One region of the Stenotrophomonas sp. 109824_Sma genome, then DNA from elsewhere that is predicted to be linked to it. Evidence: predicted binding sites of a transcription regulator. Region 1 holds the regulator's gene; the other holds the start of a gene.
What was found. The regulator HrcA, encoded in region 1, represses chaperone genes, less so after heat shock. The targets are predictions, from matches to a motif close to TTNGCACTCNNNNNNNNNGAGTGCNAA.

Region 1 (14,918 bases):
CGGGGCGGCGCTGGCTGCGCTGGACAGGGCGATCAAGGCGGTCGCGGTGAGCTGGCTGAAGCGGTTCATCGGGCAATCCCGGGAGGAGGGACGGCCATGGTGATTCTCCATCGATCTGTGAACTAGACTGCGCATGGATAATCATCTGTGAACTGGATTCATCGCCATGGCGCGACCCGACATCAACCGATCCGGCGAACTGGAAGTGTTCGTGCGGGTGATCGAGACCGGTGGCTTCTCCGCCGCCGCACGCACCCTGGACATGACGCCGTCAGCGGTGAGCAAGCTGGTGGCCCGGCTGGAGCAGCGGCTGGGTACGCGCCTGCTGCAACGCTCCACCCGCCAGTTGCAGCTGACCCCGGAAGGCTGCGCGTTCTACGAGCGCGGCCTGCGCGTGCTGGCCGACCTGGAGGAGGCCGAGCGCTGTGCCAGCGCCCATGCCGAGCCGCGTGGGCGGTTGCGGGTCAATTCCAACGTGCCATTCGGCCAGCATTTCCTGTTGCCGCTGCTGCCGGCGTTCCTCGAACGCAACCCGCAGGTAGGCGTGGACCTGACCCTCAACGACGAGGTGATCGACCTGCTTGAGCAGCGCACCGACGTGGCGGTGCGGGCCGGTCCCCTGAAGAGCTCCAGCCTGGTGGCGCGGCGGCTGGGTGCGACGCGGATGATGATCGTGGCTGCGCCCGCCTACGCGCTGCAGCACGGGCTGCCACGCACGGCTGAGGAGCTGCAGTCGCATAACCGGCTGGATATCGGCCATGCGCGGGCGATGCAGGGCTGGCCGCTGTTGCAGGACGGTCGCGAACGCATGCTGCTGCCCAGTGGCAATGCGCGCGCCAGCAACGGCGATGCACTGCGCCAGCTGGTGCTGGGTGGGCTGGGCATGGCGCGGCTGGCAGCGTTCCAGGTGCAGCAGGATATTGCCGCCGGGCGCTTGTTGCCGGTGCTGGAGGAAGCCAACCCCGGTGACCTTGAAGAGGTGCACGCCGTGTTCCTGGGGCAGGGCGGCTACCTGCCGCTGCGGGTGCGCGCCTTCCTCGATTTCCTGGTGGAGAACGTCGATCTGACGCAGCCACGGGGGTAGTGCCGGCCGCTGGCCGGCAACCTCACGATCTTCGCCGACCCCCATCGGGTTGCCGGCCAGCGGCCGGCACTACCGCGCGGAAGCCGGCCCGCGTTACACCTGCAGCAGCTTGCGGGCGGCGGCGCGCGCTTCCTTGCTCACTTCCACGCCACCGAGCATGCGCGCCAGTTCTTCCTCGCGCGCCTTGCTGTCCAGCTTTTCCACTGCGCTCTGGGTCATGCCTTCCACCGGGGCCTTGCTGACCCGGTAATGGGCATGACCCTTGGAGGCGACCTGTGGCAGGTGGGTCACGCACAGCACCTGGCGCTTTTCGCCGAGGGCGCGCAGCTTCTGGCCAACAATGTCAGCCACTGCACCGCCGATGCCGGAGTCGACCTCGTCGAACACCATGGTCGGCACCGCATCCAGGTCCAGCGCAGCCACTTCAATGGCCAGCGAGATACGTGACAGTTCACCGCCCGAGGCCACCTTGCGCAGGGCGCGCGGCGGCTGGCCGGCGTTGGCCGCCACCAGGAACTCCACGCGTTCGGCACCCTGCGGGTCGGGCTTGCCGGCGTCCTGTGGCTCCAGCTCGATCAGGAACTGGCCACCGCCCATGCCGAGCTCGGCGATGATGCCGGTGGTGGTGGCCGACAGTTCGGCAGCGGCGCTGCGACGGCTGGCGGTCAGCACCTCGGCCTGTACGCGCCAGGCGGCGGCGGCCTTGTCGATCTCGCCGGCCAGGCGCTGCAAGCGTTCGTCGGCGCCGCGCAGCTGTTCCACTTCGGCATGCATGCGCTCGCGCTGCGCGCCCAGCTCGTCCATCGGCACGCGGTGCTTGCGGGCTAGGTCGTGAAGGCGGCCGAGGCGACGCTCGTTCTCCTCGAACTGCTCCGGGTCGGCGTCGAGGTCGTCATGCACGCGGTCCAGCAGCGACAGGGCTTCGTGCAGCTGGATCGAGGCGTTCTCGATCAGGCCGTCCACCTCGCCCAGGCGCGGGTCGTGTTCGATCAGGCGCGACAGTTCGTGGCGCACCTGCTGCAGCAGGTCCAGCGCGGAACTGCCGTCGTCGCCGTTGAGCTGGTTGCTGGCCGCCTGGCAGGCGCTCAGCAGGGCGCTGGCATGGGCCTGGCGGCGGTGGCTGGCACCGAGTGCGACGATCGACTCCGGTTCCAGGTCTTCGCGGTCCAGTTCGCGCAGCTGGTGTTCCAGGAAGCCGATCCGGTCACTGACGTCGCCCTGTTGCGACAGCGCCAGCGATTCATCGACCAGGGCCTGCCAGGCCGCAGCGGCGCGGCGCACCTGGCGGCGCTCGTCCTCGTTGCCGGCATAGGCGTCCAGCAGGGCCAGCTGTGATGGGCGTGCCAGCAGGGCCTGCTGCTCGTGCTGGCCATGGATCTCCACCAGCAGCGCGGCCAGGTCGCCCAGCTGTGCCAGGGTCACCGGGCGGCCATTGATCCACGCCCGCGAGCCGCCATCGGCGCGGATCACGCGGCGCAGCTGGCATTGTTCCTCGTCGTCCAGCTCGTTGTCGGCCAGCCACTGGCGCGCGGCCTGCAGCTGGTCCAGCGCGAACTCGGCCGAAAGCTCGGCACGCGCGGCGCCATGGCGGACCACGCCGCTGTCGGCGCGCAGGCCGGACAGGAAGCCCAGCGCGTCGACCATCAGCGACTTGCCGGCGCCGGTCTCGCCTGAAACCACGGTCATGCCTGGCCCGAACTCCAGTTCGGTGGCGCGGACGACGGCGAAATCCTTGATCGAAAGATGTCTGAGCATGGGTAAGGGGGTGTCAGCAGCCGCGCAACGCTAGCACGCGGGCGAGGGAGGTCCAATGACTTGCCAAGGTGATCCGCCGCCATTATCTAGTGTCCGTGTCTCACAGGTTGATTCCATGCACGGTTCTCCCGACCAGCTTGCCCCGCGTGCGCGCCATCTGCTGCGCACGCTGATCGCGCGTTACATCCAGGACGGTGAGCCGGTCGGCTCGCAGACGCTGGCGCGCGTGGCCGGCCTGGAGGTCAGCCCGGCCACCATCCGCAACATCCTCGGCGACCTGGAAGACCTGGGGCTGCTGGCCTCGCCACACACCTCGGCCGGGCGCATCCCGACCGCGCATGGTTACCGGGTGTTCGTCGACAGCCTGCTGCAGATGCAGCCGCCGGGCGAGGGTGAGCTGGCCCGGTTGCGGCAGGAGCTGGCCGGCGGCGGCAGCACCCAGGCCCTGCTCGGCAGCGCCTCGGAGCTGCTGTCGGCGATGAGCCACTTCGTCGGCGTGGTCAGCGCGCCGCGGCGCGAGCAGTTCGCCTTCCGCCAGATCGATTTCGTGGCGCTGGATGGGCGCCGGGTGCTGGCGATCCTGGTGTTCGCCGACAACGAGGTGCAGAACCGCGTCATCGAGACCCGCCAGGAGTTCGCGCCGGGCCAGTTGGAGCAGGTCGCCAACTACCTCAATGCGCACTTCGCCGGCCTGCCGATGGCCGAGATCCGCACCCGCCTGCTGCTGGAGCTGCGCGATGCCCGCTCCGAGCTGGAGCAGCTGCTGGCGCACAGCATCGAGCTGGCCGAGCAGGCCCTGCAGCCGGCGGCCGACGACATGCTGGTGGCCGGCCAGACCCGCCTGATGGGGGTGCAGGACCTGTCCGACCTGGAACGCCTGCGCGAGCTGTTCGAGCTGTTCTCCAGCAAGCGCGAGATCCTGCAGTTGCTGGAGCGCACCATCCAGGCCCCGGGGGTGCGCATCTTCATTGGCGAAGAGACCGGGATGATGCCGTTGCAGGGGGTCTCGCTGGTCACCGCCCCGTACACCGCCAATGGCCAGGTGCTGGGCGTGCTGGGCGTGATCGGCCCCAAGCGGATGGCCTACGACCGCATGATCCCGCTGGTCCAGGCCACCGCCGATGTGCTTGGCGCGGCCTTTTCGCCGGCCGGGCGCACTCCCGGAACATCCGACGCTTGAAACGCAGCATCCCGCCCACACTAGGGTGGGTGGAGGCGGAGACTGACCGCCAGGGACCCAGACATGAACCACGAACATCCAGATATCGAATCCCAGCAGACTGCCGCCGATGCGGCCGCCGCCGCCGGCGTCAACGACGAAGTGGAGCGCCTGCGCGCCGAAGTCGAGCAGATCAAGGCCGATGCGCTGCGTGAGCGCGCCGACCTCGAGAACCAGCGCAAGCGCGTTGCCCGTGACATCGAGCAGGCCCGCAAGTTCGCCAACGAGAAGCTGCTGGGCGAGCTGCTGCCGGTATTCGACAGCCTGGATGCCGGCCTGAAGGCTGCCGGCGATGACCCGCATCCGCTGCGGGAGGGCCTGGAGTTGACCTACAAGCAGCTGCTGAAGGTTGCCGCCGACAATGGCCTGGTCCTGCTGGACCCGACCGGCCAGCCGTTCAACCCGGAGCACCACCAGGCGATCAGCCAGGTGCCGGCGCCGGGTGCCGCTCCCGGCACCGTGGTGACCGTGTTCCAGAAGGGCTACCTGCTCAACGAGCGCCTGCTGCGGCCGGCGCTGGTGGTGGTGGCCGCCGACTGATCGATCGGGCCGGGCGATGCCCGGTCCCGATCGTGCCGGGCCATGCCCGGCAAGGTTTTCCAGGCGCTGAACACAGCGTTCGGGAGATGGCTTGAATGTTCCACGAGCCTCCCCCACATCGTATTCATCCACCGGCCGAACGGCCGGACTGACCCCAACAAGCATCCTCAGGAGTCTCCCCCATGGGCAAGATCATTGGTATCGACCTCGGCACCACCAACTCGTGCGTGGCGATCATGGACGGCGGCAAGGCCCGCGTCATCGAGAATTCGGAAGGCGATCGCACCACCCCGTCGATCGTCGCCTACACCAAGGACGGCGAAGTCCTGGTGGGCGCCTCGGCCAAGCGCCAGGCCGTCACCAACCCGAAGAACACCTTCTACGCGGTGAAGCGCCTGATCGGCCGCAAGTTCACCGATGCCGAAGTGCAGAAGGACATCGCCCACGTCCCGTACGGCATCCTGGCCCATGACAATGGCGACGCCTGGGTGTCGACCAGCGATGGCAAGAAGATGGCCCCGCAGGAAATCTCGGCCAAGGTGCTGGAAAAGATGAAGAAGACCGCCGAGGACTTCCTCGGTGAGAAGGTCACCGAAGCGGTCATCACCGTGCCGGCCTACTTCAACGACAGCCAGCGCCAGGCGACCAAGGACGCCGGCCGCATTGCCGGCCTGGACGTCAAGCGCATCATCAACGAGCCGACCGCGGCCGCGCTGGCCTATGGCCTGGACAAGGGCGACAACAAGGATCGCAAGATCGTGGTGTACGACCTCGGCGGCGGCACCTTCGACGTCTCGGTGATCGAGATCGCCAACGTCGACGGCGAGAAGCAGTTCGAAGTGCTGGCCACCAACGGCGACACCTTCCTGGGCGGCGAAGACTTCGACAACCGCGTCATCGAGTACCTGGTTGAAGAGTTCAACAAGGACCAGGGCATCGACCTGCGCAAGGATCCGCTGGCCCTGCAGCGCCTGAAGGATGCTGCCGAGCGCGCCAAGATCGAGCTGTCCAGCGCCCAGCAGACCGAAGTGAACCTGCCGTACGTCACCGCTGACGCCTCGGGCCCGAAGCACCTGAACATCAAGCTGACCCGCGCCAAGCTGGAAGCACTGGTGGAAGACCTGATCAAGAAGTCGATCGAGCCGTGCCGCGTCGCCCTGAACGATGCCGGCCTGCGTTCGAGCGACATCAGCGAAGTGATCCTGGTCGGTGGCCAGACCCGCATGCCGAAGGTGCAGCAGGCGGTGACCGAGTTCTTCGGTAAGGAACCGCGCAAGGACGTCAACCCGGACGAAGCCGTGGCACTGGGTGCTGCGATCCAGGGCGGCGTGCTGGGCGGCGACGTCAAGGACGTGCTGCTGCTGGACGTGACCCCGCTGTCGCTGGGCATCGAGACCATGGGTGGCGTGTTCACCAAGATCATCGAGAAGAACACCACCATCCCGACCAAGGCCTCGCAGGTGTTCTCCACCGCCGAGGACAACCAGTCGGCCGTGACCGTGCACGTGCTGCAGGGTGAGCGCGAACAGGCCCGCTTCAACAAGTCGCTGGCCAAGTTCGACCTGTCCGGCATCGAGCCGGCCCCGCGCGGCCTGCCGCAGGTGGAAGTGTCCTTCGACATCGACGCCAACGGCATCCTGCACGTGTCGGCCAAGGACAAGAAGACCAACAAGGAACAGAAGGTCGAGATCAAGGCCGGTTCGGGCCTGTCCGAGGAAGAGATCGCGCGCATGGTCGCCGACGCGGAAGCCAACCGCGAAGAAGACAAGAAGTTCCAGGAGCTGGTGCAGGCCCGCAACCAGGCCGACGCCCTGATCCACGGCACCCGCAGTGCCATCACCGAGCACGGCAGCAAGGTCGGCGGCGAAGTGATCGGCAAGGTCGAGGCGGCCCTGGCCGACCTGGAAACCGCGATGAAGGGTGACGACAAGGCGCAGATCGAAGCCAAGTCGAAGGTGCTGGAGGAAGCTGGCCAGTCGCTGTTCGCCGCTGCTTCGGCCGACCAGGGCGGTGCCCCGGGTGCCGACGCCGGCAACGCCGGCAAGGCGCAGGACGACGTGGTCGACGCCGAGTTCACCGAAGTCAAGGACGACAAGAAGTCCTGATCCGGACCGACACGGGACGCTGGCCATCAGCGTCCCGTTGTCGCATCAGGGTCCTGACCGCCCACCGGCGTGTCGGGGCGCCCGACGCAAGAGCGGACCTGGTTCCGCTCTTCCGCTTTGACGAATCCCGACTTTCCGGAACCCGATTCACGATATGAGCAAGCGCGATTACTACGAAGTGCTGGGCGTTGCCCGCACCGCCACCGACGACGAGCTGAAGAAGGCCTACCGTCGCTGCGCGATGAAGTTCCACCCTGACCGCAACCCGGGTGATGCGGCGGCCGAAGCCTCCTTCAAGGAGTGCAAGGAAGCCTACGAAGTGCTGTCCGACGGCAACAAGCGCCGCATGTACGACAGCCACGGCCACGCCGCGTTCGAGCACGGCATGGGCGGCGGTGGTCCGGGCGGCCCGGACATGAACGATATCTTCGGCGATATCTTCGGCAACATCTTTGGCGGTGGCGGCGGTGGTCCGCGCCAGGCCCGTCGCGGTGCCGACATCGGCTACGTGATGGAGCTGGACCTGGAAGAGGCCGTGCGCGGCGTCGAGCGCCGCATCGAGATCCCGACCCTGGCCGAGTGCGGCGACTGCGATGGCAGTGGCTCCGAAGATGGCAAGGTCGAGACCTGCAACGTCTGCCATGGCCGTGGGCAGGTGCGCATCCAGCGCGGCATCTTCGCCATGCAGCAGGCCTGCCACAACTGCGGTGGCCGTGGCCAGATCATCGCCAAGCCCTGCAAGACCTGCCACGGCAACGGCCGTGTCGAGGAAGACAAGGTGCTGTCGGTGAAGGTGCCGGCGGGCGTCGATACGGGCGACCGTATCCGCCTGCAGGGCGAAGGCGAGGCCGGTCCGGCCGGTACGCCGCCGGGTGACCTGTACGTGGAAGTGCGCGTGCGCGAGCATGCGATCTTCCAGCGCGATGGCGACGACCTGCACTGCGAGGTGCCGATCCGCATCTCGCAGGCGGCGCTGGGTGACACCGTACGCGTGGCGACCCTCGGCGGCGAAGCGGAAATCCGCATCCCGGCCGAGACCCAGACCGGCAAGCTGTTCCGCCTGCGTGGCAAGGGCGTACGTTCGGTGCGCAGCCGCAGCGAGGGCGACCTGTACTGCCGCGTGGTGGTGGAGACCCCGGTCAACCTCACCAACGAACAGCGCAAGCTGCTGGAACAGTTCGAAGCCACCTTCGTCGGCGAGGAAGCGCGCAAGCATTCGCCGAAGTCGGCCACCTTCATGGATGGCGTTAAGGGCTTCTGGGACCGGATGACGTCCTGAGTTTTTCGACGGAAGCGATGAACGATAGCGCCGGGCCATGCCCGGCGTTGTCGTTTGTGGTGCAGTAGATCCACGCCATGCGTGGATGCCGTTCAAGGGATCATCGGAAAAATGCCGCCGGCGTCTGCCCCAGCTGCCGCTTGAACATGCTGGTGAACGCGCTCGGGCTGTCGTAGCCCATCGCCAGCGCCACATCGATGACCTTGTCGCCGACCGCCAGTCGCTCCAGGGCGGCCAGAAGCCGCGCCTGCTGCCGCCACTGCCCGAAGGTCATGCCCAGTTCGCTGGCGAAATGGCGCTGGATGGTCTTCACGTCCACCTGCAGCGCCTGCGCCCAGTCCTGCAGCGTGGCATCGTCGCCAGGATGCTTCTGGATGTGCTGGCAGATCCGCTGCAGGCGCGGGTCGGTGGGCGAGGGCAGGTGCAGCGGCAGCACGTCCATGCGGTGCAGTTCGTCCAGCAGCAGGCGCACCACGCGGCCGTCGCGGCTGTCGTCCACGTGCGCGGACTCGATCAGGCTGGCGGCCAGCAGCAGTTCGCGCAGCAGCGGCGCCACCTGCACTGCGAACGCCCCATCCGGCAGTTGCGGTGCAAAGTCCGGTTCCACGTACAGGCTGCGCATGTGCACTTCGGCGATGCAGTCCACCGCATGCGCCATGCCGGCCGGAACCCAGATCGCGCGGGTGGAGGGCACGACCCAGCGGCCGCCGTCCGCGCGCACCACCATCAGACCGGACATGGCGAAGACCAGTTGGTGACGGCGATGCCGGTGGGGCGCGATGTGGGTGCCGGGCGGGTAGTGGCGGGCGCGGCTGGTCACCGGGCGATGTACCGGCACCTCGTTCCACGGCGCGGTCTCGCGGATCGGGCAGGGAGTGTCCTTTTTGCGATATGCCATGACCCGAACGCGGCAGAAGGGAGTGGGGGCCCACCGTAGCATGCGTGGCTCGCCCCCAACCTGACTGTGTCCATGTCGACCCTGGCTTCTCCCGCAACGACCTCACGCCCGGTGGCTCCCGGCGTGCTGGCCGCCATCTCCACCTCGCATGTCGTCAACGACATGATGCAGTCGCTGATCCTGGCCATCTATCCGGTGATCAAGGGCGGCTTCAACCTCAGCTTCACCCAGATCGGCCTGATCACGCTGACCTACCAGCTCACCGCGTCGATCTTCCAGCCGTTGATCGGCATGGCCACCGACCGTCGCCCGGCACCCTATTCGCTGCCGATCGGCATGGCCTCGACCCTGTGCGGCATGCTGCTGCTCGGCTTCGCGCCGAACTACGCGGTGGTGCTGATGGCGGCGGCAATGGTCGGCATCGGTTCGGCCATCTTCCATCCCGAGGCCTCGCGCATTGCGCGGTTGGCTTCGGGCGGCCGTCACGGCTTCGCGCAGTCGGTGTTCCAGGTCGGCGGCAATTTCGGTACGGCGTTGGGCCCGCTGATTGCAGCGGCGGTGATCGTGCCGTATGGCCAGCATGCCGCATCGTGGTTTGCCGGCGCCGCCCTGATCGGCATCGCTCTACTGACCTATGTCGGCCGCTGGTACGCGTTGCATCTGGGCACGCCACGACCGGTCAGCACGGCTGCGATGGTGCCGCGGCATCCGCCGCGCACCGTGGCCAAGGTGCTGGCGATCCTGCTGGTGCTGATCTTCAGCAAATACTTCTACATGGCCAGCATCGGCAGCTACTTCACCTTCTACCTGATCCACCATTTCGGCATTCCGGTGGCACAGGCCCAGTTGCACCTGTTCGCGTTCCTGGTGGCGTCCGCCGCTGGCGGCTTCCTCGGCGGCCCGCTGGGTGACCGCATCGGCCGCAAGCCGATCATCTGGACCTCGATCCTCGGCGTGGCCCCGTTCGCGCTGATGCTGCCGCATGCGGACCTGCTGTGGACCACGGTGCTGGCGGTGCTGATCGGCTTCGTGCTGTCCTCGGCGTTCTCGGCGATCGTGGTGTATGCACAGGAAATGATGCCGCACCGCATCGGCATGGTGTCGGGCCTGTTCTTCGGCTTCGCGTTCGGCATGGGCGGGCTGGGTGCGGCCGTGCTGGGCCTGCTGGCGGACAAGACCAGCATCGAGTACGTCTATCAGCTGACCGCGTTCCTGCCGCTGCTGGGCATCGTGGCGGCGTGGCTGCCGCCGTCGCGGCCTGCTGCTCACTGAGGGGTTTGGGTTTGCAGGGCTTGCAGCCCTGCACCTGCTGAAGCCAAGGCAACGGCAAAAGCTGGCTATCCGTGGATTGGCGGGGTGGGTCCGGTTGAGGGGGACGCTGCAAGTACGTCCATGTAAGCTCGGTCGCCGCATCCATGCGGCTCACGCCCCCTCAACCGCACCCACCCCGCCTTCGACAGTTTTCCGTGATCTGTCGGAACAGCTCTTGGGGGTCAGATCCGTTTTCCGAAGGAAAACGGATCTGACCCCATTTTTGTATATCGATATCTGAAAGATGTGTCGACCAAGGTCGACACCTACCAACAGACATCCGGAGTCTGTCAGAGGTGGGGCGGTGTGGGTGGGCAGGACCGTTGGCGCCATGGATGGCGCCATCGAGCCCCCATGGATGGGTTTACGGCGTGTCCTGCCCACCCACACCGTCCCGCCAACTCACGGAATGCCGCTTTGGCTTTTGACGTTGACGTTGACGTTGATTCTGCAGGTGCAGGGCTGCAAGCCCTGCCGAAAACCCCCTTGGGCGTAGAATGCGGGCATGAGCGAATCCCTCGATAACCACCTGGTCCACGGCCGCCGCCAGCGGCCCGACGGCCCGTCGCCGATCGATGTCATCTCGGTCCAGTCGCAACTTGTCTACGGCCACGCCGGCAACAGCGCCGCCGTGCCGCCGATGCGTGCACTCGGCGTGCGCGTCGCGGAAATCCCGACCGTGTTGCTGAGCAATGCGCCGTTCTACGACACCACCCGCGGCCGCGTGCTGCCCGCCGACTGGTTCGCCGACCTGCTGCTCGGCGCCCGCGAACGCGGCCTGCCGCAGCGGGCGAAGATGCTCGTCTCCGGCTACTTCGGCAGCACCGCCAACGGTGCCGCCTTCGCCGACTGGCTGGACAACATCCTGCCGGCCTGCCCGCAGCTGCGTTACTGCCTGGACCCGGTGATCGGTGACACCCATACCGGCCCCTACGTGGAACCGGGCCTGGAAGCGATCTTCGCCGAGCGCCTGCTGCCGCATGCCTGGCTGGTGACGCCGAACGCCTTCGAGCTGAATCGCCTGACCGGCATGCCGGCACTGGCCGAGGCCGATGCCATTGCCGCCGCGCGCACGCTGCTGGACCGTGGCCCGCATTGGGTGATCGCGCACAGCGTGGGCGGCAACCCGGGTGAACTGGTGACCCTGGCGGTCGGTCGCGAGGAAACCTGGCGCTGGACCTCACCGCTGCTGCCGGTGGATGTGGCCGGCACCGGTGACGTGCTGATGTCGCTGGTGGTGTCGTTCCTGCTGCGCGGTGAGTCGATGCAGCAGGCGATTTCGCGTGCCATCGCTGGCACCCATGCGGCGCTGGAGGCGACCCTGGACAACGGTTTCGAGGAGTTCGACGTGATCGCTGCTGCGCCGGCGGCGCTGGCCGAAGGAACGCGCTTCCGCGCTGAACGCGTGGCATGAGCGGCCTGGATCCACGCACGCCGCGCACGGTCGGCATCATCGGCAGCGCCGGTGCCTATGGGCGCTGGCTGACCCGCTTCTTCCAGCAGCACCTGCAGCTGCAGGTGATCGGCCACGACCCGGCCGACCCGGATTCGCACACGCCGGAACAGCTGCTGGCGCAGGCCGATGTACTGGTGTTCTCGGCACCGATCCGGCACACGCCGGCGTTGATCGCCGAGTACGTGCGGCAATCGGCGGGCCGCGAGCAGGGCAGGCTGTGGCTGGATGTGACCTCGGTAAAGGAGGCACCGGTGCAGGCGATGCTGGCCTCGCAGGCCGAAGTGGTCGGCCTGCACCCGATGACCGCGCCGCCGAAGGCGCCGACCCTGAAGGGCCGGGTGATGGTGGTCTGCGAAGCGCGCCTGCAGCACTGGCAGCCGTGGGTCGATACGCTGTGCACGGCGCTGCAGGCCGAGTGCGCGCGCGCCACGCCGCAGCACCACGACCAGATGATGGCGCTGGTGCAGGCGATGGTGCATGCCACCCACCTGGCCCAGGCCGGCGTGCTGCGCCAGTACCAGCCGCAGCTGGGCGATCTGGCCGCGATGATGCCGTACCGTTCGGCGTCGTTCGAGCTGGATACGGCGATCATCTCGCGCATCCTGTCGCTGAATCCGGCGATCTACGAAGACATCCAGTTCGGCAACCCGTACGTGGCACCGATGCTGGAGCGGCTGGTGGGGCAGCTGCAGGCTCTGCAGGTGCAGGTCGGGCAGGGCGACGACCGCGCACGTGCTGCATTCCGTCAGCACCTGCTGTCGGCCAATCACGCTGCCTTCGGCGAGCAGGCGCTGGCGGACGGCAACTACACGTTCGAACGCGTGGGGTACCTGCTGGCCGACCTGACCGAGCGCAACGCGCTGTCGGTGCACCTGCCGGAGGACCGGCCTGGCTCGCTGCGCGAGCTGCTGAACGTGTTCGAGCAGCATGGCATCAGCCTGGCTTCGATCCATTCCTCGCGTACGCCCGGCGGTGAAGTGCACTTCCGCATCGGATTCGTGGCCGGCAGCGACCCGGCGGCGATCACCCGGGCGGCAGCCGACGTGGACGCCAGCGGCATCGGGCGGGTGCTGGGCTGAATTCATCCACAGGCGGTGTGGATGGTTTCTGAGCAAACGTGTGGATAACCCTGCGCAGCCCTTGTCAGGCAAGGCTGTCAAGATGCTTGGCGAAAAATTGATCACGCCTTTTTGTAGCGTCGAGCCGTGCTCGACTGCTTTTCGCAGCCGCGCCCGTCAGGCGCAACGATAAACCCAGCGCCCACCACGGTGGGCACCCACCAGGCAGGGTGGCAGCGCTAGATCATCAACCGCAGTTCGCCGCCGCTGGTAGTGAATTCCCGGCCATTGCGTACCAGATGACGCCCGTCATCCAGCTCGTAACGCGGCGTGGCTTCAGAGTGATGCCCGCTGCCATTCGCCTCTGGCTTGAACTCGATGATGATGTGGCTTTCGCCGTTGCTGTCGACTGCAGGGAACTGACGGAATGACATCACGTACCTCCTTCAGCGGATGCTGCTGATGCGAGGCCAGCTTGGTCCGGCCGATGTTAGCCGGCCGTCATCAATCGATGAACTGCAGTCGTGCCAGTTCAGCGTACAGTCCGCCTTCGGCCAGAAGCTGGGCATGGGTGCCTTCGGCGACGATACGGCCCTGGTCCATCACCACGATGCGGTCGGCCTTGAGCACGGTGGCCAGGCGGTGGGCGATGACCAGCGTGGTGCGGCCAGCCATCAGACGCTCAAGCGCCTGCTGCACACCATGCTCGCTCTGCGCATCCAGCGCGCTGGTGGCTTCATCCAGCAGCAGGATCGGCGCATCCTTCAGCAGTGCGCGGGCAATCGCCACGCGCTGCTGCTGGCCACCGGACAGGCGCGCACCGCGTTCGCCCAGCTCACTGTCGTAGCCCTGCGGCAACGCACGCAGGAAGCCATCGGCCTCGGCCGCACGCGCGGCAGCTTCGACCTCGGCGTCACTGGCCTGCAGGCGGCCGTAGCGGATGTTGTCGCGCGCACTGGCCGCGAACAGCGTCGGCTGTTGCGGCACCAGCGCCAGCTGCGCGCGCAGCTCGGCCGGATCGACCTGGCGCACGTCGATGCCATCGACGCAGATGTGGCCGCTGGCCGGATCGTGGAAGCGCAGCAGCATCGACAGAACCGTGCTCTTGCCCGCGCCCGACGGGCCGACCAGCGCCACGGTCTCGCCCGGGCGCACATGCAGGTTGAAGTGGTCCAGCGCGGCCTGGTCCGGACGTTGCGGGTAGTGGAACACCACGTCGTCAAACTGGATTTCGCCGCGCAATGGTTGCGGCAGAACGTGGGGCTGCGCTGGCGCGCGGATCTCGATGTCTTCCTGCAGCAGCTCGCCAATGCGGCCCATGCCACCGGCTGCACGCTGCAGTTCGTTCCACACTTCGGCCAGCGCACCCACCGAGCCGCCGCCGATCAGCGCGTACAGCACGAACTGGCCCAGCGTGCCAGCACTGAGGCGTCCGTCGATGACATCGTGCGCGCCCAGCCACAGCACGCCAACGATGGCGCCAAACACCAGCAGGATAGCGCTGGCGGTGACCAGTGACTGCGCACCGATGCGGCGGCGCGCGGCACCGATGGCATCGCCGAGTGCCTTGTCGAAGCGCCCGCGTTCATAGGGCTCGCGTGCATGCGCCTGCACCGTGCGTACGGCGCCCAGCGTCTCGCTGGCCAGGCTGTTGGCATCGGCGATGCGGTCCTGGCTGCTGCGTGCAACCGTGCGCAGCTTGCGCGCACCGATGATGATCGGCAGCACCGCCAGCGGGATGCCGAGCAGCGACCATGCCGCCAGCCGCGGGCTGGTGACGAACAGCATGGCCAGGCTGCCGACCACGGTGACGCTGCTGCGCAGCGCGACCGACATGGTCGAGCCGACCACGCTGCGCAGCAGTTCGCTGTCAGCGGTCAGGCGGGAGACCAGTTCGCCGCTGCGGCTGCGGTCATGGAATCCGGCACCGAGCTGGATCAGGTGTGCATACAGGCGGCTGCGCAGGTCGGCGACGACCTTTTCGCCCAGCAGCGACACGAAGAAGAACCGTGCGGCCGTGGCCAGTGCCAGCACCACCGCCACCAGCATCAGCAGGGCGAAGGCGCGGTTGATCTGGCCACCGCTGGTGAAGCCGTGGTCGATCATCTGCTTCACGGCGGGGGGCAGGCTCAGCGTGGCGGCCGAAGACACCGCCAGCGCCAGCAGCCAGGCGGTGAACAGCCCGCTGTGGCGGCGCACGAACGGCCACAACG
Region 2 (14,918 bases), 2.4 Mb from region 1:
CGTGGCCTCGATGCGATCCAGGTCCAGTGCCGCGTCGGCGGCCACCTTGTGCTTTGCCGCCGGCGCCACACCCAGCAGCGTGTTGGCCGCGTTGCGGTACCAGTCGAACGACCACCACAGGCCGGTCAGTGCACTCATCAGGTAGATCAGCAGCACCCAGGTGCCGATCACCGAGTGCAGGCTCCACAGGAAGCCACGGCCGCTGCGCGTCCACTCCACCGCCAGCCAGCTGCGCCAGTGCCACCAGCGCCGTGGCCAGCGCAGGTAAAGACCGGACAGGGTGAAGAACAGCAGCGCGATCGCACAGCTGCCGGTGATCCACTTGCCGCGCTCACCGGCGGCGAGGTGGCGATGCAGGTCTTCGACGAAGTCGAAGAACGCCTGCCCGCGCAGGGCGCTGAAGCGCTCGCCGCTGTACGGATCGAAGTACACCCAGTGGTCCTTGCCGCCGGCAAATCGCGCAACCGACGGCCGCTGTCCCGTGGCGTCCACGCGCAGGCGTTGCAGGGGCCGCTCGCTGCCGGCCTGCAGCAACGGCACCAGTTCACTGAGTGCAAGGGGATGCTGGCCGTCCGCATGGTGCTCGGCGATTTCGGCGAAGCCGGGATTGGCCGCGCGCAGCAGCTCGTCCTCGAAGGACAGCACGGCGCCGCTGAGGCCCATCACGGCCAGGACGGCACCGGCGGTGATGCCCAGCAGCCAATGCAGTTGGAACAGGACGTTCTTGAACATCGAAGGAGAGGGGCCCGGGAGGCTGCCGCCCGCATCCTGCGCAACAGCAAATGAGAATTAGTCGCGGAATTCTCCGTGGCGCCCTGCCTGCGGTCAAGCGGAGGGATCGGCCGGGCGGCGCCCGGCACCTGCGGTAGTGGCCGGCCGCTGGCCGGCAACAGCAACAGCAGGTTGCCACTCCACCATGGACAGATTTCCGCGATCTGGTGGAACGGCAGTGGGGTCAGATCCGTTTTCCGCAGGAAAACGGATCTGACCCCGGATTTATTTCGATATCTGACAGATGTGTCGACCAAGGTCGACACCTACCAACAGCTGCGGGAGTCTGTCAGAGGCGGGGCGGTGTGGGTGGTCAGGACCGTTGGCGCCATGGATGGCGCCATCGAGCCCCCATGGATGGGTTTACGGCGTGTCCTGCCCAGCCACACCGCCCCGCCAGGCCATCAGCAATCCGGAGCCGCATTGGCTTTGGCTTTGGCTGTTGCCGTGGCTTGAAGGCCTCTGCAGGTGCAGGGTGCAACCCTGCCGGACCCTCACTTCACCCAGCCGTCGATCTCACCGTGCTCGAACGGCCCCAGCTTCGCCTTCACCAGCCGCCCCTGTGCATCGAACAGCGCGCTGTAGGGCAGCAGGCCCTGCATATTGCCCAACTGCACGCTGGCATCGCGTGGCCCCGGCGTCTCGACCACGATCGGGTAGTCCACCGGCACCCGCAGCAGGAAAGCGCGCACGTCGTCCGGGGTATCGAGCGCAATGCCCAGCACCTGCACGCCGTTGTCGCCCTGGGCATCGGCGAAGCGCGCCAGTTCGGGCATCTCTTCCACACAGGGCGCACACCAGCTGGCCCAGACGTTGATCAGCAGCGGGCGGCCGGCGAAGCGAGCGCGCAGGTCCAGCGGCTGTCCCGCCAGGTCCGGCAGCGTCAGCGCCGGCAAGGGATCACCCACCTGCAGCGGGGGCGTCACGGCCGTCGCCGTGGAAGCCGTCGCTGGCGCGGCCGGTGCAGACGGGCCAGGTGACAATCGATGCCCGGCCCACAGGCCGAGGCCGGCGGCCAGCACCGCTGTCCACAGCAGCGCTGGCCGTTGCCACTTCATCGTGCGGTGCGCAGCAGCGCTTCCTCGACCACCGCCTGGGTCAACAGGGTCGGCAGCACGGTCGGCGGCGCGCCGGGGCCATACACCACGTACAGCGGCACGCCCACGGCCTTGTGCTCTTCCAGGAACGTGGTGATCTGCGGGTCGACATTGGTGTAGTCACCGCGCATGTACACCGCGTTGGTGCGCTTGAGCAGTTCCTTGAACTCCGGCCGCGACAGCACGGCGCGTTCATTGGCCTTGCAGCTCACGCACCAGTCGGCGGTCATGTTGACGAACACCACGCGGTTGTCGGCGCGCAGGCGGTCCAGCAACTGCGGCGAATACTCGACCACGTTCTCGCTGGCCGCCTGTGCGGCCCGTGCCGGCGGTGCCAGCTGGGTCACGCCCCAGGCAGGAACCAGCGCACCAATCGCCAGCAACACGCCGAGCAGTGTCACCGCGCGCGAGCCAGTCCAGCGGTTGCGTTCAAACAGCCACAGGCCGAAGGCGAACAGCAGCAGGCCGCCCAGCACCAGCGCCATGCCGTCCACGCCGCGCTGCTTGCCCAGTACCCACAGCAGCCACAGCGCGGTGGCATACATCGGGAAGGCCAGCACGTGCTTGAGCGTTTCCATCCACGGGCCGGGCTTGGGCAGGCGGCGTGCCAGCGCCGGCACGAAGCCGATCAGCAGGAACGGCAGCGCCAGGCCCAGGCCGAGGAACAGGAACACGGTCATCGCCTTCAGCGGCGGGGCAATGAAGGCATAGGCAATCGCCCCGCCCATGAACGGGCCGACACAGGCGCTGCCGACCAGGCAGGCCAGCGCACCGGTGAAGAAATCACCGGCCGGGCCGCTGCGGCTGGCCAGCGACTGGCCGAGGTTGCCGATGCCACCGCCGAGGGTGAACACGCCCGACAGGCTCAGGCCCACCGCGAACATGATGTACGCCAGCGCCGCCACCACGCCCGGGTGCTGCAGCTGGAAGCCGATGCCGACGGCGTTGCCGATCGCGCGCAGGCCCACCATCAGCGCACCGATCACCGCGAAGGCGACCAGCACGCCCAGCGTGTACCAGAGGGCATGGCTGCGCGCACGCTCGGGGCTTTCGCCACTCTGCGCCAGGCTCAGCACCTTCAGCGACAGGATCGGCAGCACGCAGGGCATCAGGTTCAGCACCAGGCCGCCGGCCAGCGCCAGCAGCAGCACCCAGACGAACGAGCGGTCCGGATTCGGCGTGGTCACCGGTGGCCGCGTGCGCAGGGCGTTGCCATCGCGCGCGTCGGCGGCGAACTCATTGCGTGCGCCCTCACTGCCGCTGGCGGCGGGAGCGGCGCTGCCGTCGTTGGGCACGGTCGGCAGCAGGCGCAGCGGTGCGCCGTTGGCGGATTCACGTGGCGCGCCGGCGGCGCGCAGCGGGCTGATCACCTCGTTGCGTGCTGGCGCCTGGTCAGTGCTGGCGGAGAGCTTGCCCGCCGGAATCGACAGCTTCACCCGGCGGGTCATCGGCGGGTAGCAGATGCCATCGGTCTGGCAGCCCTGGAAGGTCACCACCAGGGTGCTGTCGACCGCATCAGTGACAGTGCGGCGCAGCGGCAGCGGCACTTCCACCTGGTTGAAGTAGACCGAGACATCGCCGAAGTGCTCGTCGCGATGCGATTGCGCGGCTGGCCAGCGCGGCTTGTCGGCCAGCACGCCGGCGCTGCCTTCCAGCTTCAGCGAGGTGCGGTCGCGATACAGGTAATAGCCGGGCGCTGGGCTGAAGCGCAGCAGCAGGGTGTTGCCGTCACTGGCGATGGCATCGAAGCCGAACGCCTGTTCCGACGGCAGCGGCAGGGCCTGGCTGTTGTTGGCCGCGCCCGGCAGGCGCAGGCCACCGCTGTTGCCGGCACCGGCCAGCGGGTTGTTGAACGGGCTGGCCGCACCCGTACGCGCGGCAGGCGGCGCGGACGCCGCACCGGCGCCCGGCAGGGTGACCTGCACCACGCGCTTCTGCGGCGGGTAGCAGACACCGGCATCGGCGCAGCCCTGGTAACGCACTTCCAGGCTGATGGTGCCGGCGGCGTCGGTCGGCGTGCCGGGCAGGGTGGCCTGCAGGCGCTCGCGATAGGTCTCGACCTCGCCGAAGAAATCGTCGTGGTGCCTGTCGCCCTTGGGCATCTGCAGCGCGCCGGCGTTGAAGGCCGGGTCGGCCTTGACGCTGGTGCGGTGGCGATACAGGTAATAGCCCGGTGCGATCTTGAACTGCAGTTGCACCTGGCCCCGTTCGGGGGCACTGGCGGTCAGCGCGAACGCCTGGTCCACCGGCAGCAGGTCCTTCTCATCCAGCGCGAAGGCCGGCAGCGAGAGCCACAACAGGGCGCACAAGGCGGCGCCGCGCGCAAACAGAGTCTTCAATCAGTGTCCTCCCGGGTCTGTGCCCGGATCCAGTCCAGATACGCCGGCAGGCCGGCCCGGGTTTCGACCGCGATGCACTCCGGGAGTTCATACGGATGCAGTGCGACGATCCGGGCAATCGCGTCATCGACGCGGCTCGCGGTGGTTTTCACCAGCAGCTGCAGTTCGGCGTCGGTGGTCACCTCGCCCTGCCAGCGGTAGGTCGACTGCGCGCCATCGAGGCGGGTTACGCACGCCGCCAGGCGCTCGCCGACCAGCGCGTGCGCGATGCGCTCGGCACTGGCCCGGTCCGGGCAGGTGGTCAACAGCAGCAGGACGGGATCGACGGTCGACATGACCGTCGAGTATAGGGCCGCCGCCGGGTCAGGGCCCGGCGGCGGCGGTGGACCGCTGCGTTGCGCGGTCAGTTGGCCAGCTGGCAGGTGGCCGGCTTGGCCGAGGTGAACAGGGCCGGGGTTGCCCACTCGGGGTGGTCGATGAACGGATTGCGGTTGCCCTGGAAGCTGTAGACCACGTCATTGCGCGCACGCTCGGCATCATCCGGCGGATCGGACAGGTGCCAGTCGATCAGGGTCGACAGCAGGCCCATGTAGGCCGGCGAACTGCTGGTCTTGACGATCTTGCTGCGGTCGTCGGTCAGCTCCAGGTCCGGCTCGGACTGGCCGGTGGCCGCATCCTTGCCGCCCTCGTAGCGGATCGCCATGTACATCACCGCACGCGCCATGTCGCCCTTGCGCTTGCCCCACACCTCGAAGGTGCCGGTGTTGCCGTCCGGCGTGCGCACCCAGTTGGAGTTGCCCGGATAGCCACCGCTGCCGCCGCCCTGACCGTTGTTGGCCTCGGTGGCGCGCTCGCCGCAATTGGCGTCGCACTTGCCGAACGGCTTGTTGCCACGGTCGGCGTTCCACTGCGCGTCGGTCAGGTACAGCATGTGGGTGTCGGTGTACGGCGCGTACGGCAGGCCCTTGTCGCCGGTGGTGCTGGCAAAGCCCAGCGAGTTCGGCCAGGTGTGCTCGCGGTTGTACTTCAGGCCACTGCCGCTGCCGGCGCGATCGGTCACCTTGGCGTAGCTGTGGTTGCGATACGCATCCAGGATCCTGCCGGAATTGTTCGGATCCTCGTCGGCGATTTCCAGGATGGTCCAGGTACTGGTGCCCGAGCCACTGTACGGATAGGCGGTGTGGCCCTTGATGGTGGCGTGCAGCGAGCAGCGCAGCTGGCTGGGGCTGCTGGTGTTGACCTTGGAGTAGTAGCCGGCCGGCACGCCCGGGTTGCCCGGGTCCGGATTGCCGCCGGTGCTGGCCACGGTGAAGGCGATGCGGCTGTCGGCGGCCGGGTGCGCGCCCTGCAGGTCGGTGATGCGCGCGGCACGGATATCGAAGCGGCAGGCTTCACCGGCCACCAGCGCGGTGTTGGTGGACAGCTTCACGCTGCGGCCGCTGGCCGGGAAAGTCAGCGGCACGCTGCCGGAGGTGCCGCAGCTCAGGGCGAAGGCGCCACTGGCCAGGTTCACCGTCTCGCTGAACACCACTTCCAGGTCGGCGGCGGCCGGGAAGGTGCTGCTGCCCTGCGCCGGGGTGGTGGTGGAGACCGACGGCGGCGTGTTCGGGCCCGGGGTGCCACCGCCGCTGAAGGTCTGGCCGTTGTTGCAGCTGCCGAACGTCTGCTTGGCCGACTCGGCCCAGGTGAAGTGGGCGTACTGGCTGCCGCTGCCGGTCAGCTGCAGCGAGGTGCCCGGCGCCGTGCTGTTGGTCTCGGCCACCGGGATGTTCTGGCTGGTCATGCCGGCGGCAGGGCCGCCGGAGGCGGTGATGGCGCCCTCGTAGCTGAGGAACTGGACCACCTTGCCGCTGGCATCGACCAGGGCGATGCCGTCGTTGGGGCCGTTCTGGATGCCGTTGGTCGGGTAGTTGACCACGGCGATCGTGGCGCTGCCGCAGCCGGCGGCGCTGCCAGCCGGCACCGGCTTGTTGTCGTACACCACGGCGGCCGAGGCGTTGGCGCCGTTGTACAGGTACAGGCGGTAGCCGGACAGGTCCTCACCGGCGGTGGCCACGACCTCGATCGCTTCGCCGACGTCACCGGCGGCGGTGCTGTCGTCGTAGTGCAGTTCATTGATGAAGACCTCGGCCTGGGCCGGCGCGGCGGCCAGGGCCAGCAGGCAGGCGGCGGCAAGCGGGGACAGCAATCGCATCGACTACTCCTTGTGATTGGGAATGCGCGGCCGAGCCTAAGGCCGATCCAGTGACACTTTGTCGTAAATGAACGTCAGATATCTGACAGTGCGACGCTGGTCACCAAATGTCGAGGGTTTTGGGCACGGGGTTGTCGCGCTGCACCGGCCTGAATGCCTTCACGCAGGGTGGGAATCCGCGCATCCCGGGGCGGCGAAAATTTTTGCTCGCCCGGCCTTGAAAGGTCCGGGCGCAGCTCCATCTCTGTCCTGCTCCCGATTCATCGGGCTTTTTCGCGAGCAATGCTGGCAGTCACCTGGGGTGAGTGCTAACATCGCCAGACTTTTTCAGACCAATCAATAACTTAAGAGGTCTCTCATGAGCATCAAGCCGCTGCACGACCGCGTTGTGGTCAAGCCGATCGAAGCCGACGAAATCTCCGCCGGTGGCATCGTCATTCCGGATTCGGCCAAGGAAAAGTCCACCAAGGGTGAAGTCGTGGCCGTCGGCCCGGGCAAGCCGCTGGACAACGGCAGCGTGCGCGCTCCGTCGCTGAAGGTCGGCGACAAGGTCATCTACGGCCAGTACGCCGGCAGCTCGTACAAGAGCGAAGGCGTCGAGTACAAGGTCCTGCGCGAAGACGACGTGCTCGCCGTCATCGGCTGAGCCCCGGCGCGACCTGTTTCAACCTGATCCCCAAATCCCAGCCGCCGGGCCTCGTCCGGCGCTACCAATGAGGTAAATGCAATGGCTGCCAAGGATATTCGTTTCGGTGAAGACGCCCGTTCGCGCATGGTGCGCGGCGTCAACGTTCTCGCCAATGCCGTCAAGGCCACCCTGGGCCCGAAGGGCCGCAACGTCGTGCTGGAAAAGAGCTTCGGCGCGCCGACCATCACCAAGGACGGCGTCTCCGTCGCCAAGGAAATCGAACTGGCTGACAAGTTCGAGAACATGGGCGCGCAGATGGTGAAGGAAGTTGCTTCGCGCACCAACGATGACGCGGGCGACGGCACCACCACCGCCACCGTGCTGGCCCAGGCCCTGATCCGCGAAGGTGCCAAGGCGGTTGCCGCCGGCATGAACCCGATGGACCTGAAGCGTGGTATCGACAAGGCCGTCGTGGCCGCCGTTGCCGAACTGAAGACCATCTCCAAGCCGACCGCCGACGACAAGGCGATTGCCCAGGTCGGTACCATCTCGGCCAACTCGGACGAGTCGATCGGCCAGATCATCGCCGACGCGATGAAGGAAGTCGGCAAGGAAGGCGTGATCACCGTTGAAGAAGGCTCGGGCCTGGACAACGAGCTGGACGTGGTCAAGGGCATGCAGTTCGACCGCGGCTACCTGTCCCCGTACTTCATCAACAACCAGCAGTCGCAGACCGCTGATCTGGATGACCCGTTCATCCTGCTGCACGACAAGAAGATCTCCAACGTCCGTGACCTGCTGCCGGTGCTGGAAGGCGTCGCCAAGGCCGGCAAGCCGCTGCTGATCGTGGCCGAGGAAGTCGAAGGCGAAGCGCTGGCCACCCTGGTGGTCAACACCATCCGTGGCATCGTCAAGGTCGTGGCCGTCAAGGCTCCGGGCTTCGGCGACCGTCGCAAGGCGATGCTGGAAGACATGGCCGTGCTGACCGGCGGCACCGTGATCTCCGAAGAAGTCGGCCTGTCGCTGGAAAAGGCCACCATCAAGGACCTGGGCCGCGCCAAGAAGGTGCAGGTTTCCAAGGAAAACACCACCATCATCGATGGCGTGGGCGACAAGGCGGCCGTCGATGCACGCGTCGGCCAGATCAAGACCCAGATCCAGGACACCTCCTCCGACTACGATCGCGAGAAGCTGCAGGAACGCGTGGCCAAGCTGGCCGGCGGCGTTGCCGTGATCAAGGTCGGCGCGTCGACCGAAATCGAAATGAAGGAAAAGAAGGATCGCGTCGACGACGCCCTGCACGCCACCCGTGCAGCCGTTGAAGAAGGCGTGGTCCCGGGCGGCGGCGTGGCCCTGGTTCGTGCGGTCACCGCACTGGCCGGCCTGAAGGGTGCCAACGAAGACCAGAACCACGGCATCCAGATCGCCCTGCGCGCGATGGAAGCCCCGCTGCGCGAAATCGTGGCCAACGCCGGCGAAGAGCCGTCGGTCATCATCAACAAGGTCAAGGAAGGCACCGGCAGCTTCGGCTACAACGCCGCCACCGGCGAGTTCGGCGACATGCTGCAGTTCGGCATCCTGGACCCGACCAAGGTGACCCGTTCGGCGCTGCAGAACGCCGCTTCGATTGCTGGCCTGATGATCACCACCGAAGCCATGGTTGCCGAAGCTCCGAAGAAGGACGAGCCGGCCATGGGTGGCGCCGGTGGCATGGGCGGCATGGGTGGCATGGGCGGCATGGACTTCTAAGTCCACGTCCCCGGCGGTCGTTGCCGGCCCTGGTCGGCACGCCTTCCCGATGCAAGGAAGAACCCCGCCGCGAGGCGGGGTTTTTCGTTGCCCGGTTGCTGCCGCCGCAGCGCATCGCTACGCTCGGTGGCCATGCCTACCTCGTTCATCATCGTTGACGACTTCCTTTCTCCTGCCGATGCGCAGGGGTTGCGCCAGGCGGCGCTGGGCCTGACCTATCCCGTGCAGGAGGGCGCGTTTCCCGGCCGCAATTCGCAGCAGCGGCTGGATCTGGATGGACTGTCCGGCGCGGTCTCGCGGCTGGTCAACGAACCGCTGCGGCCGGTCAACCCGCTGCAGTCGCACGGCAAGTTCCGGATCACCCTGGCCGGTGATACCGGCCGCGCCAAGGTGCACGCCGACCACTCGCACTGGTCGGGCATCCTCTACCTGAGTGCACCGGAGCACTGCGAGGGCGGCACCGAGTTCTTCCGCCACCGCCGCACCGGCACCGAGCGCATGGCCCTGGATGCAGCGGAGCTGGCCGCATTAGGCTATGCCAACGGCGGCGACATGCATCGCGACATCATCGAGCGCGACAGCAACGACGACAGCCAGTGGGAAATGACCATGCGCATCCCGATGCGCTTCAACCGGCTGGTGCTGCTGCGCCCCTGGTTCTGGCACACCGCCGGGCCCGCGTTCGGCGACTGCCTGGAGAATGGCCGGCTGGTGTACCTGATGTTCTTCGAACAGGCGCGATAAGCGGGGCAGCCATCCACGCCGCGCTCGCCACGCAGGCGTCATCGCACCGTCACTCGACGAATGCCTTCGCCGCGCCGTACTCCCACTGCCATGGCACGCCGGTATCGCCCAGCACGAACGCCACCAGTGCCGGGAACGTAGCCTCCGCCCGTACATCGTTGCCCAGGATCACCACGCAGCGTTTGTGCCGCTCGATGCACACCAGGGTGTTGCCGACCGCATCGTCGTGGCCGCCCTTGTAGAAGCCTGCACCCTGGGGACCACGGAAGGTCACTACGCCCAGGCCCGCGGCCAGATCCCTGTGCTGCTGCGCAACGGGCAGCTCCGGCTGCAGTGTTGGGAACTGGCTGGCGGTGGTGATCGGTAGCTGTGGCCGCACCAGCTCCCTGCGCATTGCCGGGGACAGCCCATCGCCGCGCACATAGCCGGCGGCGAAGTGGGCCATGTCGGTGATGGTGGTATCCATCGACCCCGCCGCCCGCACACGGCTGCGTTCATCGTGCGGCTCTGAATTGCCTTCGGCCGTCCAGCCATCGGCCAGGTTGCCGGCGAAATCGCTGCGCCACGTCATGCTGGTCCGCGCCATGCCGAAGCGATCGAACACGCGCTGCTGCATCAAGGTGCCCACGTCCTGACCCGGCCGCCCGCGTTCAATCACGAACTGCAGCAGGATCAGCCCATCACCGGAGTATGCGTAGCGGCTGCCGGGGTCGAAGTGGAACTTCAAGCGGCCATCCGGTTCGAGAAAGCCGAAGTTGGCGAAGCCGCTGGCGTGGTTCAGCAGCCGTCGCGGCGTGAGCTGGCGCCAGCGCGCATCACTGGCCAGCACGCTGTAGTCGGCGTACTTCTTCGGTTCCGGTGGATAGTCCGGCAGCGGTTTGTCCAGGGCGGTAGCAATGCTGGCGTCCAGATCGATACGCGCGTCCTGCACCAGTTGTGCGACCAGGTACCCGAACGCCATCTTGGTCAGCGATGCGGCGTACATCACAGTGTCGGTGCGCAGCGGCTCGCCCGCGGCGTTGCGTTCACCGTAGGCGGCCACGTGCACCACCTTGCCGTCGTCGATCACCGCCAGCGCCATCCCGCGCGCATGGGCCGCCTGCATCAGCCGCTGTGCTTCGGCATCGATGCGAGCCGGCGTGGGCACGGGTGGCGGCGCGGCCAGTACCGCCAGCGGGAGCAGCGTCAGCAACATCAGGGTGGCACGGCACATGCGTGGAACTCCTGGTGGGGCGCACGGCGATGCTACGCCAGGCTGCCGCTGGCGTCATTGCCAGATGTCAGCTGGCCTGCGGCCGGCGCAGGCAGATCCGGGCCGCGCCGGCACCGAAGTCCACCTGGCCTCCGCGCATTGCATCGGCACCGAGGATCAGCGCCGGCCGCGCCTCCAGGCCGATCGCCTTGAACACCGGTAGTTCGCTGATGCGGACCTCCATCGACGGGTGCTTCCAGCCGCTGCCGGTCATCCCGGGCAGGGTGTACAGCCAGGTGGCCTGCGCGCCGCCGCCCAGCCCCTCGGTGCCCTTTTCGCGCATGCTTACCCGTGCGTCGCTGCCGTCGGTGCGCAACCCCAGTGCGCGGGCCGCTTCAGCGTTGAGAACAGTCTGCGCCGCGCCGGTGTCGACCACGGCAATGGCCTCCACACCCGGCGTGCCCAGTGCCAGTGTGATGAAGCCGAACTGGCGCAGGCTGGCAGTGCGCTCGGGCAGCGCATTGGGCTGGCAACCCGGTCCTTCCAGGTTCAATCGGCCAGGCGTCCATAGCGCCAGGCGATTGCCGCCGAAGTCCCAGCGCGTGTCCCAGCGTCCGGTCAGGTCATTGCCGATCAAACCGTCGATGGCCGGATCATCGTCCTTGGCCAGGGAGGACAGGTCGACCTGCATGCCACGGGCCTGCAGCTGCCAGCTGCCCAGCTGCCAGGACGTGCTGCGCGTGCGCTGCAACCGGGCCGCCTTCGCACTTGCGCCCTGGGCGTGCGATACCGCCGCATCCGCATCCTCCAGGCCATAGCGCCTCGCCACACGGGCATCGACCAGCGTTGCCCCGGCGGCACTGTCGACCACGAAGCGCAGCGGTTCGGCGCGTCCGTCCAGCAGGACGGCCACCGCCGGATGACCACCCTGCATCCACATTGGCAGCACGTGTTCGGGGGCATCGGACGCCAGCGCAGGCAGCGGCGCAGCAAGCAGGGACAGGAGGATGAGGCGCAAGGGAAATCTCCGCAGTGATCATGGGCGCCCATTGGCGCGCAGCGGCGTATCGCGGGAATATCGCTGTTGATACCGTCCTGATACAGACCGGCCCGATACTGCCCGCATGACGACTCCCGCCCGTGTCATCGTTGTCGATGACGACGCCAGCATCCGCGATGCCATCGCCGATTGCCTGTTGCTGCATGGCTACCAGGTGCGGGTGGCCGCGGACGCGACGGCGCTCGACATGGTGCTGCAGAGCGAACGGCCCGACCTGATCATCCTTGACTGGATGATGCCCGGCGAGGACGGGCTTTCGGTCTGCCGCCGGCTGCAGGCACGCGCCATCCCGATCCTGATGCTGTCGGCGATGGGCAGCGCGCCGGATCGGGTGATCGGACTGGAGATGGGTGCGGACGACTACCTGGCCAAGCCGTTCGATCCGCGGGAGCTGCTGGCACGGGTACGCGCGCTGCTGCGCCGCCAGCACAAGCTGCGCGCGCAGGTGGCCAGCGAACTGCGCTTTGCCGGTTGGCGGCTGCTGCCTGATCAACGTCGCCTGTTCGCGCCGGACGGAAACGAACTGATGCTCAGCCGCGGTGAGTTCAGCCTGCTGCTGGCGCTGGCCGAACGTCCCGGGCGGGTGCTGGGGCGTGAGCAGCTGCTGCAGCTGAGCCGCGGTGAACCCACCGACAGCGTCGATCGTGCGGTCGACCTGGCGATCAGTCGGCTGCGACGCAAGCTGGGGCAGGCCTCACCCGGTGCTGAAGCCCTGGTGCAGACCTTGCGCGGTGAAGGCTACCGCTTCGACGCCGAGGTACAGGTGTTGTGAGCAGCCGGTGGCCGACCGCGCGCTGGATCGCGATGCTGGCCCTGGCCAGCCTGCTGCTGGCGACATTGGTCAGCGTGGCCGTGGTTGGCTGGATGCCCCGGCCCGCGCCTCCGCCGATGCGGTTGGACCAGGCCGTGCAGGTGCTGCGCGGCGAACAGGCCGCAGCGCCATTGGGCCTGCATCTGGCGACACAGGACGCACCACCACAGGGCAGCGCCAGCGACTGGCTCACCCAGTTGGCGGCGCTGCAGATGGGTTTGCCGGCGAAGGAGGTACGCCTGGTCTGGAGTGGGCAGGGCAAGGCGCCGGACGTGCAGGTCATCGAGGGGGGTACCGTGCTCGATGCCACGGCGCGGGCCGGTGTACTGAAGGCGCAGGCGGCGGTACTGACCGCCATGCAATGGCCGCCGTTTGAACTGGGCGTACGCCAGGCCGATGGCCGTTGGCAGGTGGTCGGCAGCGATCACAGCGATCTGGCGGCCTGGCGCCGCCAGGTGGTGCTTGCGCTGCTGGGTGGTGCGGTCCTGCTGGCGCCGCTGGCGGCGTGGGCATCGATCCGGCTGGGACGCCCGCTGCACCGCCTGGCCGAAGCCAGCGCACGGGTGGACCTGCAGGCCGCAGCGCCCTTGCCGGATGACGGCCCACGCGAGGTACAGATGCTGGCCGCTGCGATCAGCACCGGTCGCGATCGCCTGCATGCGCAGGCACAGGACATGACCCACATGCTGGCCGCAGTGGCGCATGATCTGCGCACGCCGTTGACCGGCCTGCGCCTACGCGCCGAGTTTGCGCCTGCGCCACAGGCGGCACGGATGGTGGCGGACATCGAGCGCATGGATACGATGATCGAGCAGGTGCTCGACTACGCACGTGGTGAACTGCAGCCGTTGCAGATGCACTCGCTGGATCTGGCTGCGCTGCTGGAGGAGTGCGTGCAGGCGGCGCTGCTGCGCGGAGCCGGCATCTCCATCCAGGGGCCGGACACGCTGCGCTGGAACGGCGATGCGCTGCTGATCCGGCGCGCGGTCGACAATCTCATCGACAACGCCGAGCGCTACGCCGGGGCCGTGGAGCTGCAGCTCGCCATGGCCGGCCACAGGGTGCAGCTGGATGTGATGGACCGCGGCCCGGGCATCGCCGAGGCCGACCGTGCACGCCTGCTGCAACCGTTCCAGCGCAGCGAGAGCTCGCGCAGCCGCGCCACCGGTGGCGCCGGGTTGGGGTTGGCTGTGGCCGCCAATGTGGCCAGGCGGCACGCAGGCGAACTGCAGCTGCTGCACCGTGAGGGCGGCGGGCTGATCGCGCGCCTGTTGCTGGGGACGTTCTCCTGAACACCGGCGTGGTTCATGGATGAAGTATTTTTATAATATGATTAGGTGGCTAATCATATTGAAGGGGTGCCATGATCAAAGCCAAGCACCATGCCCTGCTGGATGAGGCGCAGCGACGCGGCCACGCCAACGTCGCGCAGCTGCGCCTGTGTTTCCAGCTGCTCTCGCTGGCCTCGTCGATCGATCGCGACTGCGCTGCCCGGCTTGCACCGCACGGGCTCAGCGAGGGCCGCTTCATCGTGCTGTTCCTGCTACACGGGGCGGGCGGCACGCTGCCGCCCCATGAACTGGCAGAGCGTGCCGGCGTGACCCGTGCCACCATCAGCGGCCTGCTCGACGGCATGCAACGCGAAGGCCTGCTGCAGCGTCGCAGCGATGCCGAGGATGGCCGCCGCCTGCAGATCGTGTTGACCGCAAAGGGGGCGCGCCTGGCCGAAGCGCTGTTCGAGCAGCACACACAGTGGATCGGCGGCCTGTTCAACGGCCTGGATGCGGATGAACAGCAACAGCTGTCACGGCTGCTGCACAAGGTCTGGCAGCACACGGACGCCGGGCGGGAATCCGCAGCATGAGCACGCCCATTCCAGCGGAACGGCGGCGCGCACTCAACAGCGGCAACGCCGCCGCTACCCATCTGGCCGAATGCCTGGCAGTGGATTTCGCCGAGCTGTTGCAAGGGGTAGCGCCTGCGCTTGAACCCGAAGCGCTGCACCGCATGCACGAAGCCTCAGGCAAGGGCATCACCCAGCGCATGGCCTTGGCCGCGCAGTTGCTGCGCGGGGCGGGGCAGGGCGCGCCTGCACTCTGGCAGCATCACAGCTCCGATACCGTGCGCGGCTGGGCCTGTTATCTGATCGGCAGCGATGCTCGCGCAACGTTGGCAGAGAAGCTGCAGCAGATGCGCACGCTGGCCGACGACCCACACTTCGGAGTGCGCGAATGGGCGTGGCTGGCGCTACGCACGGACATTGTTTCCGCGCCGGTGCAGGCGCTCGGGTACCTGCAACCGTGGACACAGGAAACATCGCCGTACCTGCGCCG

Region 2: ACZK1G_RS19955 (co-chaperone GroES) is a predicted target of HrcA. The motif match lies at 6,687-6,713, and genes of this name have one in related genera.

What each region holds. Positions count from the first base shown of each region.
Region 1 covers NZ_CM151078.1:1,889,396-1,904,313, forward strand. Annotated here, with positions in the region: gene ACZK1G_RS09130 (SGNH/GDSL hydrolase family protein) at 1-69, opposite strand, end outside; gene ACZK1G_RS09135 (LysR family transcriptional regulator) at 167-1,084, shown strand; gene recN (DNA repair protein RecN) at 1,178-2,839, opposite strand; gene hrcA (heat-inducible transcriptional repressor HrcA) at 2,955-4,019, shown strand; gene grpE (nucleotide exchange factor GrpE) at 4,083-4,598, shown strand; gene dnaK (molecular chaperone DnaK) at 4,781-6,703, shown strand; gene dnaJ (molecular chaperone DnaJ) at 6,858-7,982, shown strand; gene ACZK1G_RS09165 (AraC family transcriptional regulator) at 8,083-8,880, opposite strand; gene ACZK1G_RS09170 (MFS transporter) at 8,953-10,152, shown strand; gene pdxY (pyridoxal kinase) at 10,697-11,605, shown strand; gene ACZK1G_RS09180 (prephenate dehydrogenase) at 11,602-12,726, shown strand; gene ACZK1G_RS09185 (hypothetical protein) at 12,945-13,139, opposite strand; gene ACZK1G_RS09190 (ABC transporter transmembrane domain-containing protein) at 13,210-14,918, opposite strand, start outside.
Region 2 covers NZ_CM151078.1:4,245,908-4,260,825, reverse strand. Annotated here, with positions in the region: gene ACZK1G_RS19980 (PepSY domain-containing protein) at 1-732, opposite strand, end outside; gene ACZK1G_RS19975 (TlpA family protein disulfide reductase) at 1,266-1,829, opposite strand; gene ACZK1G_RS19970 (protein-disulfide reductase DsbD family protein) at 1,826-4,207, opposite strand; gene cutA (divalent-cation tolerance protein CutA) at 4,204-4,542, opposite strand; gene ACZK1G_RS19960 (endonuclease) at 4,611-6,401, opposite strand; gene ACZK1G_RS19955 (co-chaperone GroES) at 6,760-7,047, shown strand; gene groL (chaperonin GroEL) at 7,129-8,778, shown strand; gene ACZK1G_RS19945 (DUF6445 family protein) at 8,911-9,522, shown strand; gene ACZK1G_RS19940 (serine hydrolase domain-containing protein) at 9,572-10,735, opposite strand; gene ACZK1G_RS19935 (pepsin/retropepsin-like aspartic protease family protein) at 10,803-11,732, opposite strand; gene ACZK1G_RS19930 (response regulator) at 11,839-12,546, shown strand; gene ACZK1G_RS19925 (sensor histidine kinase) at 12,579-13,877, shown strand; gene ACZK1G_RS19920 (MarR family winged helix-turn-helix transcriptional regulator) at 13,949-14,449, shown strand; gene ACZK1G_RS19915 (DNA alkylation repair protein) at 14,446-14,918, shown strand, end outside.